One region of the Paenibacillus sp. BIHB 4019 genome, then DNA from elsewhere that is predicted to be linked to it. Evidence: riboswitches for the same ligand, from Rfam matches in the RefSeq annotation. Region 1 holds a riboswitch; the other holds the start of a gene.
The links. Region 1 has a riboswitch for cyclic di-GMP ahead of BBD42_RS07875 (glycoside hydrolase family 26 protein). Riboswitches for the same ligand answer to the same signal wherever they lie in the genome.
Positions count from the first base shown of each region.

Region 2: another riboswitch for cyclic di-GMP. It lies ahead of BBD42_RS15005 (transglutaminase-like domain-containing protein); the one in region 1 lies ahead of BBD42_RS07875 (glycoside hydrolase family 26 protein).

Region 1 is NZ_CP016808.1:1,863,640-1,871,626, forward strand. It holds gene BBD42_RS07865 (Wzz/FepE/Etk N-terminal domain-containing protein) at 13-1,260, opposite strand; gene BBD42_RS07870 (glycosyltransferase) at 1,329-3,527, opposite strand; gene BBD42_RS07875 (glycoside hydrolase family 26 protein) at 3,949-4,896, opposite strand; cyclic di-GMP riboswitch class I at 4,982-5,070, opposite strand; cyclic di-GMP riboswitch class I at 5,152-5,239, opposite strand; gene BBD42_RS07880 (mannosyltransferase family protein) at 5,328-6,587, opposite strand; gene BBD42_RS07885 (glycosyltransferase family 2 protein) at 6,591-7,601, opposite strand.
Region 2 is NZ_CP016808.1:3,505,626-3,513,612, reverse strand. It holds gene BBD42_RS15010 (SdrD B-like domain-containing protein) at 1-4,300, opposite strand, end outside; gene BBD42_RS15005 (transglutaminase-like domain-containing protein) at 4,586-5,401, opposite strand; cyclic di-GMP riboswitch class I at 5,415-5,499, opposite strand; gene BBD42_RS14995 (hypothetical protein) at 5,860-6,321, opposite strand; gene BBD42_RS14990 (response regulator) at 6,523-7,686, opposite strand; gene BBD42_RS14985 (DJ-1/PfpI/YhbO family deglycase/protease) at 7,962-7,987, opposite strand, start outside.

The DNA of each region.
Region 1 (7,987 bases):
GATAAAACGTGATTACACTTCAATAAACACGATACTATTTATCTGAACATCCGTTGCCGCAAGACGGCTTTTCCATTCCTGTGCAACCGGAGCGAGTACCCGGTTCTCCTTGATTACGAGCGTATGCCAATCGGCCAGCTCTGCAATCGTCTGCGCTTCCGAGCAATGAACATAAGAAGGCAAATCCCAGATTACAACTTCGTAGCTGTCCCGAAGCTGCGCCATCAATTCCTCAGCCGAAGTTTTCATGGATAGGCTTCCGCCTACCACGCATACCTCGATGAAATCCAGCTGCTGTCCAGCGGTTTTGATTTTGCCATAAAAGCCAGGGCTAATCGGCCATTCCGCATAGCCTTTTTTGCCGGAAGCCGTATTTGGCAGCTTGCCGTTCGGGTTAAACCTCACCCAAGCGACCTTGCTTTCCACAGCCAGCTTCTGCGCCAGCTGCTTGCTGATATTCCCGCTCGCACTCTTGCGGTCAAGCGTTCCAAAGGCCAATGTACGTTTCCCGCTTTTCTCCATCACATGGCGGTAACGCATTGCACGAGACTTCGCTTCCTCTGCCGCACGGCGCTTCAGCCATCCCCCATAAAACGGAATTGCAGCTTCCGCCCGGCTGGCGAGCTTCGTCGTTTCCATCGGAACCTCGGCGAATATCGCTTGCACTTCCGGTGCTGTCTGCAGCTTGCGCGACATCATATGCAGCAAAAGCCATAAGCACAATAAGATAATCAGTCCGCCAACAAATGAGAGCAGCATATAAAATAACGGATTGGCGCTCACATAAACCGCTTTTTCCGGGCTTGCTTTATGCAATAAAACAACATTGTTGATTTTGAACAGCTCCAAGCTTTGCGAGCGGAACACGCTAACGATGGTGTTGGCAATGGACGCTGCCTGCTTACGGTCACCATCGGTTACGGTAATTCGGATAACCTGCGAGAGCTCGACGCTTTTCGCGCTAACTTTGGCAGCCAGTTGATCTGTGCTGTAAGGCAGGCCAAGCGCCGCAATTACCTGCTCCAAAATCAGTGGATTTTTCAAAATAACATTATACGTATCCATCAGCTTGAGACTGCCTTGAATGGAAGTGAAATTATCACTTGTCTCTTGTGAGGTTATTACAATTTCAGCCGTTGCCTTATAAGACGGAGGACTTTGCATTTTCACATAGCCCACTGCGACTGACAGCAGCAGTGCCGGAATAATGACAAACGGCAATCTGCGGATGATCAGCTTAACCATTCTGTGTATTTCCAAATCTCTCATCCCCTTGCAAAACAATCATTCGCCCGTCATAGCCTGGCGTTTATTCCTATTCAGACTGTCTATGACTTGGAGTTTGCTTCTGCCGGTACAATGCCAGAACGCAGCTCCTTGCTTGGCGGTATGCTGCTGGACTCCCCCAGCAGCAGGCTTAAATCAAAAGCTTCATCAAATACAATGGCCGCTGTCATCTTATTGCGCTTGGCCCAGCCCACGCGGATAAGGCGACCATTTGCCTCGAACGCCGAGCCGATAATTTGCAGCCTGACCTTCTTGCCTTCATGCATCGCCGCCTTCTGCGGAAGCTCAATTCGGCAGCCCGTGTAGCTAATATCCAGCAGCTGTGTCCGGTAGCGGTCTTCTTGATCGACCACGATCGAAGCACGCCGCTTCAGCCTAACTCTCGGGGACTTGCGATTTATCGACTTATAGGTGTACTTGAAATTAGAAAGATAACTGGTTATAGAAGTCCATACGCCCGCCTGGAAAATGCCCTTAACGAACTCATCCGCACTGCCGTATACTTCAGCAAGCCATTTGCGCTCCTCATCGATGTTGCTCCAATGAAGCTTGAAGCCCACCTGAAATCCGGAGCCATGCTTATCATAAAATATTTTTTCGGCAGCTACGCGTATAGCGTCCTGGGATAATGGAATATCCAGCTCCATGCGCTCTGGAAGCGGCAAAATCGAGTCCGTATAAATACGGCAGCCTGTTTCGCTAATATCCAGTGTCCTGACGCTTTCCATCTTCAGCTCTTCATCTTCCATATAACGAAGCGTGAGCGGCAGCTCCTTCGCAAAGCGTTCCGCCTCCCGCATGCGCGGGCGTTCAAAACCAAGCAACAGCGCGAGAAGCAGGAATACTCCGTTATAACCTAGCCAAAATAAATTAATAAGCATAGGCTGCAATTCATTTTCTCCCGCCCCTGCAATACGCCCCACATTTAAACCCATCAGTACAATTGACAGCGCCAGCAGAACAAACAATGGCATCATATAACGATAATTAATAGACGTTTTGTTCTGATAAATGCCTTTCGGCGTCACTTCAAAGGGAATAGCCTTGCGGAAGATTGTTTCCTGAAGGGCTGCGAGGAATAACGTTGGCGTCATGGCCGTCTCGTAAACATTGTTCCAGAACACATTAAGCTTCTTATTCGTTAAATAAGGTACAACGGTAACCGAGAACAAGAAATATGGCAGCCAGAAAATAAGCAGTTGTTTCAAGCTTGTTTCAAGAATCGCCACACCAAAGGTTAAAAAGAGCATAGGGGACAATATGTACATAAAGCGTGTGACGCCAAAGTACCAATACAGCAGGTTGGAGAAATAAAGCAGGCGCTGCATCAATGATAAACCCTTTGCCTCAAGCGGATTGGACATCCTCGTCGTCTGTATCGTGCCCCTTGCCCAACGGGCCCGCTGTTTGATTTGATCGGATATGGACTCAGACGTTAGTCCTAGTGCCAGCACCTCATTCAAGCAATAAGAATCAAACCCATTGGATTGAAGCTTCATCCCTGTAGCCAAATCCTCTGTTATCGTTCCAATAACGAAACCACCAATATGGTCAATGGCGCTGCGCCGGAAGATGCAGTTGCTGCCCACATAAATAACAGCATTAAAACGGTCTCTTCCAGATTGAATAAGCCGCATAAACATATCTTGTTCGTTCGGAATGTTACGCCCTTGGTAATAGTTGTATTGGAAAATATCTTCGTTGTAAAAAACTTGGGGCGTTTGTACGTAAGCAAGCTTCTCATTCTCTGCAAAAAAACCTACCGTTCGCTGTAAAAAATCCGGTTTTGGCATCATATCGGCATCTAAAGTAAGGAGCAAATCGCCCTTCATCTTCGTCAGCGCATGATTCAAATTGCCCGCTTTAGCATGCTCATTTCCGGGACGATCGAGATAATGAACGCCTAAACCTTCGGCTAATTCTCTCATTTCCGCTCGTTTTCCATCATCGCACACCCAAATATTTAACAAATGTTCCGGATAATTCAAGTTTTTACAAGCAAGGATGGTTTTTCTAACCAAGGATGGCGGTTCATTGTAGGTAGCGATTGTAACATCCACAGAATAAAGGTTGTCAGGTAATGGCGCAGGCTTTCTTTCAGTGGGTTTTAGCAGAAGAATGTGGAATAAAACGGATTGAAAAATAGAAATGATTTCAAAAAATAGTAACAACGATCCAAAAATTAATGACCAGCCAGATGGGAGCGTTTGTACAAGTCTCCATACTAGATACACGATCATGATAGCAATGGATACTGTTGTTAATATGTACCTAGCTTTTGTTTTCAAATAACCCCAATCCTTTGCGCTCTATTTATTCGCCATAATTCCATTCCTTTTCTGACTAATCTACAACATGGATTGACTATACTGTCTATTTTCGCTGTCGATATTTGTTAAATCGGCCGGAAATATGATATTTTTGGCGGCTAAGGCTCAAATTCAAAGTTATCTTATCACAATCCTTGCCCCTTTAAAAGTTAATTTTTCTTCTTAACATCGTAATCTCATTGGCAAAAGTGTAGAAAAAAAGCGAAAAAACTCTAATTTTACGCGGTTTACGCGAAATTAGAGTTTTTTCAGAATACCTATTTAGTATTATATCAGCCATTGTTTGATAGAGTTGAAACCAGGACTTAACTACTAGCCCAGTCTAGTTCTATTAAAGCGTTTTTTGCAGCGTTTGGTAAGCGCTCAGGCTATCAGCCGACGAATCGATATGCCAGTCCAGCTCTTTGTTTTCGTTGAACCAGATCAGGCCTTTAATTTGGCTGTACGCTGGCGATTGAACTTGATTCATCGCATCAATAACCCACTCGTTTTTGCTGCCGCCGCTTTCTGTTGTGCCAGTTTCAGCGATAATGATCGGCTTGCTCGACATGCTTGTCAACGCTTTGTACGAAGCGTAGAACACGTCGTTAAAGCTTCTCCACGAGCTCCACGATTCTTTCGTTCCAAAGTTGTAGCCATCGATCGAAAGCAGGTCTACGTAAGCATCACCTGGGTACATAGCTGTAAACGATGCGTTTTTGCCAACATTTTCAGCGTTTACGTTGTACATGAATTTCACATTCGTTGCGCCTTGCTCTCTGAAAATCGTAACGACACGTTGGAATGCCGCTTTGTAAGTCTCGTTTGTGTTAACTGTGCTGTCGCCAACGCCCCAGCCGTACCAGTTGCCATTGCCTTCGTGGAAAATGCGAAGCCAAATTTCAGGGTTTTTGTTAGCTGCTTGCCAGTTAACCAGTTGTTTTGCCGTTTGTTTCAGGTAAGCGTCTACTACGCCTCTATTTATATCAGCAGTCGAATATTCTTTGTAATTTTTATTTTTAAACTCAAGGGTAAGTAGGTTAATCGAACCATTATTATTTACATAGTCCATAAAGCCCTTCCATTCATTAATCCCTTGGTTCGAGTTGACAAAAGTATGTACAACATCTTGGTGTCCACCAATCAGTTCCTCGTAAGCAGCGATGTTGTTCAAGCTTTGGTTCGGCCAAGTGCCGATCCATGCTCCGTTGTAAAAGTTGGTTTTTGCGCTAGCAGGGAGTGCCCAGAGTAATGTCGATGCGAGCATAAGGAGTGTAAGAGCGAATTTTGTAGTTTTCATAGTAAGTTCCTCCCCTGAGCGAATGATGGTACGTGGTCCGAAGAACACGCCACACCTTCATCAGGCAAAGGAGGCTATGTCGGGCTTCGGCAGCTGGCGAGCATATCCTGTTAAAGGATGAAGCCCCTGTAGCTTTGCGCACATCAGGTTTCCCTGAGTTTGCCTTTTCGTGCTTGTAAGCAATAAAAAAAGATAGTCCCTGCTCCCGAAAGAACAAAGTCTACCTTGATTAATAAAGGAAGAATCGATGTTGAATTCGGTAGCTGGCGAGCATATTCCGTTAGGAATGAAGCCCCTGTAGCTTTGCGCACATCAGGTTTCCCTGAGTTTGCCTTTTCGTTAAACGATCTAGGTATAAAGTACGAGCTAAAGTAATATGGTGCTATTGTACACCTTAAGCGCAAATTTCGTCAATTTATTTTTTCATAAATTTATACAACGAAAAAATATCCATTAAAGTAGCAAATCGCATACACAATATGAAGCAGGAAAAACATCATGAAATAAAACATTTGCAGCGCCTTATTATTTTTCAGCACATCCGCAAAATAAAGGTAAAAGGGGAACGCCACCATGACATAACGTGGAATGCTCTGCAAAAATTCGGCGCTGGCGAACGGAATGAGCATAAGCAGCAAACCATAGGCAAAAAACAGCCATTCATGAGCATTACGGCGAATATCTTTCCAGCGCATAATAAGAAAGGCAGCAAAAATGACGAGGACGGCATTCGCGATAATAAAGGCAAGCAGGCCATTTTCCCAGCCGCCATTTCCTGAGAAATAAGGCTTTTGGAGAAAATGAATATAGTTCGAGAACGGAGCAACCGTCTTGCGATACCAGTTGATGCTTTGCTCGGTAATCGGAGCCAGCATATCGCCAGTAAGCCATTTCATGTACAACAGATAACCGGCTAGCGGCAGCGCCGAAATGATTGCATAGCCTAAATACTTCGTGTCCTTCCACTTGAAACGGTACAGCCTGTGTTCGATCAACAGCGTACCCACAACGAAAAACAAGTTGACGAAGCCCAAGTTGCGCGTCACAGCGGACAAGCCCCCGAACAGAAACGCGAGAAAATATCGTTTTTGCATCGCATAATAGACGGTCATTAACGATAGCATGAGGAACAGGCTCTCTGTATAAGGCACGGCATAGAAGATGGCGGTCGGAAAAATGAGCAGCAGCAGCACCGCGACTTGGGCATGCTCCTGTTTCAGCCCTCTTTTTAAACAAATGCCATAAAAATAAAAAAGCGATACGAGCAAAAACAAATTCGATAAAACCGATCCTACGACTGTCGCATCGTATTTAGAAATAGACTCCACCAAAAAGACTAACAAAGGGTATAAAGGAAAAAAAACCCAATTTGCACTAGGATGCGATTCGTTGATGTTATACGTATCATAGCCATTTTCGGCAATTCCCAAATACCATACGCTGTCAAATTTCCTTAGATCCTCGAAGCTCGGCTTCTTCAGCTGTGAAATATCCGTCTGGATCGAGAGCTGGCTCGATGTAAAATCATGCCCCTGCACGACCGTATAGTCTGGCGGAATTTGATAGTTCGGGAACAGATTCATGCCGAGAAAGCCTGCAAAATAAAGCAATATTCTCGTTATGACAAACAAGGATAATAGGAAGATCAAAACTTGCGTATTCGATTTTGCTTTAAGCAGCAGCGATTCCATTCGTCACCTCGTCTCTTGTAATTGCTGCGTTTTCGTTTCCACCGGCACAGCGTTATGCAGCACGGTTTCTACGAAGTATTTCGGCCGTTTCTTCGTTTCAATGTAAATTTTGCCGATATATTCGCCAATTAGTCCAATGCACAGCAGCTGAATGCCGCCTATGAACCAAATCGAAAGAATCATCGAGCTCCAGCCGGATACCGTGTTGCCCTGCAAATGCCTGACGAATACATAAAGGGCGAATACAAGACTCATGACCGACATAAAAAAGCCGACAACCGACACCGCGCGGATAGGAGACACGCTGAACGAGGTAATGCCTTCCCATGCGAAGATAAGCATTTTTTTCAGTGGATATTTCGATTCCCCAGCGGTTCGCTCCAGACGATCATAATACACGCTGTCGGATTTGAAGCCAATGGTAGGAATAATGCCACGCAGGAATAAATTGACCTCCTGGTACTCCTCCAGTTTGTCAACGATCTTCCTGCTCATCATCCGGTAATCCGCATGATTATAAACGACATTTACACCAAGCTTAATCATTAATTTGTAGAAAAACTGCGCGCTGAACTTTTTGAACATCGTATCGGTCGTCCGCTTGTTCCGCACGCCGTACACGACTTCATAGCCCTGCTTGTACTTCTCAATAAACTGGTCGATCACCGTAATATCGTCCTGCAAATCGGCATCGATGGAAATAATGCAATCCGCATATTCCTTTGCTGTCAACAAGCCTGCCAGCAGTGCCCGCTGATGCCCGACGTTCCGGGAAAGCTTCAGCCCGCTCACAAAACGGTTGCTCCGGTGAAAGGAATCAATGAGCGACCACGTTTTATCGCGGCTTCCATCGTCAACAAGCAGCATTTTGCTGTGCTCGGATACCTTTCTTTCCTTCACCAGCCGTTCCAGCAGCAGGGACATTTGCCGCACCGTTTCCGGCAGCGCTTCTTCCTCGTTATAGCAGGGCATGACGATCGATACAATAGGCAAATCGGACTCATCGCCTCTCATGACTTTTCCCTCGCTCTCTATGATGTTGTCCATTTTCGACAATTAGTATAATAGCATACATTGGTTAAAGCAAGGTGAAACGGATGCGGCATTCCTCTGGTGGCGCAGCGCGTTTCAGTCCGAGAAATATAGAGAATGGATGCATATTCATATCCTTTCCTATATTTCAAGGTGAAACGGCTGTCGCCTTCCTCTGGCGGCGCAGCGCGTTTCAGTCCGAGAAATATAGAGAATGGATGCATATTCATATCCTTTCCTATATTTCAAGGTGAAACGGCTGTCGCCTTCCTCTGGCAGCGCAGCGCGTTTCAGTCCGAGAAATATAGAGAATGGATGCATGATCATATCCTTTCCTATATTTCAAGGTGAAACGGCTGTCGCCTTCC
Region 2 (7,987 bases), 1.6 Mb from region 1:
TTTCATCATGCGTCACGGTCTCAGCCAATACATGGTTTGCATCGTCATAAAGCTTAACGATAATGCCATTGATGCCTGTTTCCGCTGCATCTTGCAGCCCATCTTCATTACGGTCAAGCCATACATAGTTGCCGATAGTGCCACGCTCATCTGAAACGACAGGTATTTCATGCTCAGCCGTCACTGGCGGCGTTTCATCCGATACCGCTTTAGCCACATTGATAATGGAAGCCGCTGCTGTATCTACTGATGTTACTTGATAGGAATACGTAAATTCCTTCGATTCCCCAGATTTTAGCGATGGAATGCTCGGTATGCCGGAAACTTTCGTATCGGTAATCACAACATTCGTTAAATCGCGTTTGCCTGTATTCGTTACTTTAACCGTGTAGTTAATCCAGCTTCCTGCTGCTGTATCGGATACAGCGACTGCACTGCCTCTTTTCTCAATCTTAAGCCCTGCTGTCGGAATGCTAGCCTCATCCTTAATTGGATCAGGGGATTCATTGTAATATACAGTTGCTACATTATCCAAATCTGTCAAATCCAAATCCGCACTCGTGACGCGGTATACGCCTTCAAGCGTCAATCCCGCTCCTGCTGCAAGATTTTTAATGACAATAGACGGATTTGTTCCGCTGTTAGCTAGCTGGCCAATAATGTCTGGTCTGTCATGGCTGCCGCCATTCAAGGCAATTTCCTCGCCATTATACGTCAGCTTAGTAAACGCAAAGCCGGCTTGCAGTCTATCAAGCGCATCTGAAATTTTAAAATTATGCAAAGTAACAGAAGATGTATTTTTCAAAGAAAGCTTATAATGCACATCGTTTCCTACCACTACATATTGCTGCGATGGAGCAATTGTGGAGGAGCCTTGCGTCACGCTCGTAATTTCTTTCTCAAACGTGATGGAAGGGTATGAGTCGCCAGTAGGTGATGCTGTTTCGATTAAGCCCAAATCGATTGTCGGAATTTTACCAGCAGTACCCAAGCTGATCGTATCCGTACGATATGGCGTATAACCGTCTACTGTGGCGCCTTTCGTTACCAGGTTGGAGTCATTGTCATTCGTATGGCTTGGATCTGCGCCATGCACATTAGCTGTTGTCGGCATGTAGCGATCTGGCAGCACAAACTCTACGAAATAATTGCCTGCCTCAAGTCCCTGGAACAAATAGTAGCCTGGGCTTCCATTGTAATGATAGCCTGTCTTGCTTGACTTGAACGGTGTCGTTTCGCCCGCTTTGTACAGATTTACGGTAATGCCGTTAATACCTGCACCTTGGCCGCTGTCGCCTGGATATTCTTCATCCTGCGTGCCATCACGGTTGCTGTCGAACCAGACAAAATTGCCGATTTCGCCCAGCGGTACATGCTCGTCGTTCGGGTGAATCAGGAAGCCGACTTTGTTAGGCGCTGTTGGAAGCATTTTGCTGCCTTCATCATTGCCTGCACCGATTTCTGTTGCTTGAATGGCAAAAGAGTTCCAAGCTACTTCATTTGTCGGTGCTCCTACAGGGGCATCCATTTTCCAATCCAATACGATATAGTCGCCTGGCGCAAGTCCAGATGCTCCATCACTGCCTACAATGTTCGACAGTTGGAAGTAGAGCGACTTAATGTCTGTCAAATCATCCTTTTGGTAATTTCCTTGTTCGATCCAGCCTTGCTTGCTGTCATTCACATTCGTGAAATTGACAACCTGCTCCTGATTAACCGACTTGCTGTAATACGCGGACAGCGTGTAGCTTACCGTTCTGCTTCCCGCTGCCGCTGAGGATGTAAAGGTTTTATTGCCGGAAGAGAGTACTTCCGCTAGGTTAGGCTGCCATTGGGAGCCCCTAGCTTCATAAGGCGAACCGCTGTTGACGCGCAGTGCATTATCGCCTACATGCGGCAAAATATCCAGCACATCAATGACGCCGAGTCTCGTATTGCCGCTATTGCGAACTGCCAATCTGTAATCCGCTGTTCCGCCTTCATACGTTACGCTGTAGCGCGGGTACTCGGTGTATTCGATATCGCCATCATAATCAAATGGCTGTACAGGAATAGCTGGTTCTCCATCATACGTAGCATCATCTGATGCCCGGAAAATAGGCTCCAAATCGCCTTGATTCCATTTTGTCGACTGGACGAGCGATGCTTTGCGTACCGTTACATTTGCTGAGGCATGAACAAAAAATTCATCCGTTCCCGCCGTTGGATCAAAGCCTATAACTGTATCTTTAATCGTATTGTTGCGTGTTTGCCACGCTGGCAAACTTTGCGGATTATCCTGTGCGGAATCTCCTGTATGCCAGAACTCTGTATTTGGATCGCTTGTTGTAATATACATATCGTTCGTGTAGGTAGTACCTTGAGGCGTACCAGCACGAACCTCGCCTTTATAGCCGATTTCAAAGCTTGTTCCTGGAGCAAAAGAGGTGCCGTCGGACCATGACCATTTCACAAGGGTCCGTCCCGTACCGTTCCAGTTTTTATCTACAAGCTCCAGCTCTGGAGCACTTGCTCCAGCAGGCGTTCCCGTAAATGTAAACGAGGCTGCCAATGCCGCAGCAGGATCAGCTATTTTAGGATTCGTGTAATAATCAAAGCTTGTTGGCAATAGATCATAGACAACTGGATTAATATAAGGTCCCGTTGCTTTAATATCGTTGCGGACCGTAAGCGTGAACGGCACCGTGCTGAGTGGACGGAAATTTCCCGCGCCAATTGCTTTATTAGCTACAAGCCATGGCTTCTCATTGTTGATGTTGAAATCTGCCTGAGCCGTTTTCTGAGGCTTGTCATCCCATTGGCCCGGAATGGTAACATTCAGCGCTTGATAATCCAGCGTGACTTGATTCGTTACTTGATCGCCGTGGACGACAGGGGCGTTCGTGCCATTAGCAAAATCTCTAACGGTCCCTGTAATTTCAATGCCGCCAATTGTACCGCCTGGAGCTAGGGTGCTGAATGACCACTCCAAGGCAACCAAAAATTCGCCAGCATTTAGCACAATGCGGTTCGTACCAGCTGTCGTGCTCACTGCAATTGTGCCGTTAGGGGCAAGGCTTCCGCTATACGCATGCCAAGTTTCAGTCGTACCATCGCTAGTTTTATAACGAAGCTGGGAAGTGAACACATTTGGCATTTTAATGCTGCTGTAGTCCATTTCCGCAGGCAGCACATCTGTCAATACCAGGTTCGACAAAGAGGTATTTACATTCGTTCCGGTATTGCTGATGCCGCCGATGTTGAACTTCTGTGTTTGGCCATGCCAGCGATACTGGTAAACGCGCGACTTGGTTAGTCCGGAAACGCCAGATACTGGCTCTCCGAATTTAGTCGTCACATCAGCGTCAGGATCAGTGACCGAGCCGCCTCCCTCGAGCGTATAGCCGCTCAATATTTCAACATTATTTTTGCGTTCCAGCGGTGCTCCAGTCGAATGACCATACCCTAAATCATCAGGGAAGGTGACCGATACTTTCGCTTCGAAAGATTGTCCGGAAGCAAGCTCAATATTCGACCAAGTGATCGTGCGAGCTGTTGAATCATAGACTCCGCCTTCTGTTGAACTCACATATACAGCATCTGGCGGCAGCGTATCGACTAACGTCGCATTTTTCAAGCTGCCAGGGTTAGCATTGCCTGCTTCGCCTTTAATGCCTACCGTATACTCAACCGCTCCGCCAATAATCGGAACAGTGCTGCCAAATCCAGTAGCTTGGCTCTTATAAGCCCACCACTTGTCGTAGGTTGAAGCAGTTGGCGTCGCCGTCGGTGTTGCTGTCGGCGTTGGTGTAGCTACCGGATTCGGGTCCGCGTTAATCGTTACATTCGCCGATGCCGTTGTACTTTCTGCTGAATCAACGAGTGTAATCGTCGCCGTATTCGTCGTAGGCACAACCGAGCTTGAGCCAGTCGGCTTCGCTTTCACGGGAATTTCCAGCTTCACTGAAGTACCGGAAGGCAATGGATGTGCATTGACGGTTAGCGTTTGGCCGTTTTTCGTATCCCAGCCTCCGTCCTCCCAGCCATCTACAATTTCAAACTGTGCCGGTACTGTATCAACAATCGTTACATTCTTACCGACATGAGTCGCTCCATCTGCCTGATACAAGATCGTATACTTGAAGGTATCTCCTACATTAACGGTGCTCACACTGGCTGTCTTTGTAAAAGTCAGCCCTGTAATCGGGCCTGCTGCCTGTGCGGGTGCTGCGAATGGCTGTAATGCAGCTTGCAGCAGCAAAACGAGCAGCATGATCCAGGAAATCTTGTGCCTGATCGCTCTCTGTCTACTTGCGGGCATCTCATCAATCCTCTCTTTTTCTCTATCTCCTCTAGTTGCTCTCTTGTTGTGAATACCGATCATGCCTAGTACAAAAGCATTACCTTACGAATACCACGTCTTTTTCCATCCTCTTCCTCCTTATATTCAAATAAGAAAATTATATCCAGCCAAACTGTACAAAAACTTTACAAGCCTCCCCTTCACTCGTCAGCCTAAATAACAGCAAAAAAAGCTTCATCCATCCCTTAAAGGATAGACGAAGCTTCTGTGTGTACCTATTGAGTTTTATGTGTTTATTTCCGTTTAATAAACTTTAGCAGCCGTATAACGCGAGCTGTCTTTAATCATTTTGCCCGCTTTCTTGCTGTTCTTCAGGCCAGCATCAAGCGTCGTATCGATTGTGATCCATTTGCCGTCCAAATATACTTCATTCCAGGCATGATAATTCGATACATCGGACGCTTTGCCTGTCACCATCTTGGCCGGAATGTCCAAGCTGCGAAGCATGCCCGCCATTAATGCAGCATAGCCGTAGCAAATATCTTTCTGCGAATTAAATGTACGATCGATTTGAGGCAAATAATCGTTAGTCACCTTAGCCGCGAGCTGATGATCGTAAGAAATATTCGCTACAATGTAATTGTAAACCGCCGTTACCTTCTCGGTATCCGTCTTTGCACCCTTAGTCAGTTCCAATGCTTTCTTAACCGCTTTGCTGTTGCTGCTCCAATCAATATTTTGAATGGAGTTCAAATAGACGAGGCTGCTGTCACTCAAATTCAAGGTAACTTTGCCTGTTTGAACTGCTCTATATTTATTGGTTCCACTTACGTTTTCCAATAATGTAATCGTATAATCTCCATTGCCCAGTTGAAGCGCGAACCACTCTTCTGTCTGGCTTGCCCGGAGCGCATACGTATAATTTTTGCCGTCTTTGGCTACAACCAGCCTTGTATCTACACCCGACTTGACCTCATAACGAATACCGATGCTTCCTTTATCCACATTGGATTCATCGAGCCAGCTTGTCCCAGCTGCTGCTGCCACTTGAGCAGTTGCTTGAGGGAACACGGACAGAAGCAATGCAAGCAAAATCATAACCGTTAAACTTTTGCGCATAAAAAAAACTCCCTTCGGTGGCTAGGCTGCCATCTAATAATAGAGAAGGCCCTTTAGCTTTGCGTCCCTGCCTTTCGACAGGTTTGCCGTTATCGTGTAAAGTTTTGTAAGTGGTGTTAGGTAGAAAAACTACCTTATATTAAACTATGATTATCTCTAGTATATACCCATTATTTGCAATAAACAATACGTTAAACCTTTTTTTATTTCCAGGCTGAGGCTTGTATTTTCTGGTTTTTCTTCTTCCATCTCCGCTTTAACCGTTTCATAAAAGGCTCTTCCTTCCGCTCTTTAAGCATGCCCTTTACGTCTCTTAGCAGGAGCATATACCGCATTTCATCTTCGTGCTTCAAGCTTTGAAATTCTTTCAAATGTTCCGCGCCCATCTCACTTCAACTCCATCATGCGTTTTATCAATCCTATGTCGGTTGATAAAATTCCGATACCCGAAACAGCGATTAGCTGCTTTTGACCGTGTAAAATTTTTGGAATCTCCAAAACTTCCTTGGTCCTGTCGACAAATAAAGCCACGCAAAAAAATCACGAATACCATCATCTACGATTCCCTCATTATAACGATAAAGCTGACGCTGGTAGTTTAGGCGGCAGATCTCCACCCCGTCCCACCAAAAAGAAAACGTGTTCCGCTTATCATCATGCTCCAGAGTAATCATAAATTTCCCTTCCGAAAGCTGAAAATACTGCTTGTCATAAAAAAACAAAGGCCCCTCAGAAGTAGCTGTAATGCCAATGAAATGACCTCTATGATGGGTATAAAAGCCACGAACGATGGTGTAATCGGTCATTTGATGCAAATTCAGCTGTCGTAGGTGCTGGGCTCCCTCGCTTATACAGCAAGCCAGCTCAGGATAGCGAAAATGGCGAATGACGTTCATTTGCCGCTTCCCGGTTATCATCATCTTCTTCAACCATTCCTTTTGGACATGCTATTTTTTTGAAAATGAAGCTCATAAAGCTTGTCCGTCTCCATTTTCACCTACTCCTCTATTATAAATAGGGCATCTCTACAATTTCTCGACAAAATCTCTGTTTAATCTCGCAAAACTTACAAAATAATAGGCCGCATAGAATATTGAATTTTTATTCCTCCGACAGCCAGTCTACAAACTATTAACGCCGCTTTTCCAATCTTTGTACCATTCTGTAATGTAGGCGCTTGGCTGCTCATTCAATTCCTCCATCAGCGCGGCGGTTAAAGCATGGTACTGCTGATTAACCATAAGATGATTCCCTTTAGACGCATACAGCTGCATTAAGGCAAAATAAGCCTCTTCCGCCTGCGCATGCTCCTCGATAATTCGAATATATCCAGCAATCGCTTTATCCAGCTGGCCATGCTCGACATGCCAAGCTTCCAAGCGGTAGGAAGTATTCAGCCACAGACGCTTCAGGCGCTGGCGTTCGCTCTCCGCCCACCAATAATCATAATCCTTTAAATAATCGCCTCGATAAAAATTCATAGCCTCCTCGTATTCCGCAAGGGTTGCCGCCGCTAGCGGCGGTGCAGCAGCAATACCTCTCTCCCATTCCTCCACATCCAGCACAACCTGATTCAGCGTCAATATGTATCCTTCTGTTGTATTGGCGATGTGAAAACACTTTCCAAACTGATCAAGCGTTTTCCTAATATGGTACACCGTCGTATACAGCTGGGCATATATTTTCTCCGTCCCATTATCGGGCCATAGCAAATCGATTAATAGCGATTTCCTTACCAGTTGTTCGCGATGCTGGAGCAAATACAGAAACAGCTCCTGCGCCTTCGTCGTGCGCCAACGTATGGCTGCATCCTTTTTTCCAGAAAATTCGACACTGAACTGCCCTAGCAGCTGCAAAATCAGGTACTGCTCCTCATTCGTTTTTTCCACTTGCTGCACGGCCTGCCCTGTATCCTTCACATGGAAGTCCAGCCGCTTCTGAATCCGTTCCATCGTTTTCATTAACCTCTCAGGATGGATCGGCTTGACGACATAATCCAGCGCATTCAGCTCAAAAGCTTTCACTGCATATTCATCATAAGCGGTTACAAATACGATATTCAGCTCTGGTCTTACCTCCAGCAGTTGCTCGGCAAGCGCTATGCCACTGACTTCGGGCAAATTAATATCCAAAAATACAACATCCGGCAGATCAAGCAAAATCCGCTCTTTCCCTGCCATTGGATCCTCATATTTCCCCAGAACCTCTACGTTATTTAGTTTCACGAGTTGCCGCTCCAAGTAATCCAAAGCGAGGCTTTCATCATCTACAAGGATAACCTTCATGCTTGACTCCTTTAATATACGAAATAACCACTCGTTCACAAACTCTGCCATGCTGACAACAATTATAATGCAGTTAAATAGTTGCCGCAATCATTTGGCATGAATAGTCGTTACAAATTCAGGAAAATTTACATAGCAAAAAAAGCAGCAAGCGTTAAACCTAAGCCAGGTTAAACGCTTGCTGCACTTGCGATTTGCGGTTTTGGTTTTGCCTATAGGCAAAACTTGCAGCGATAACAGATGGAATGCACGCTCCAGCTGCTTTGCTAGAGAGTCTACCAGGCGTTGACGCCCAGTTGTT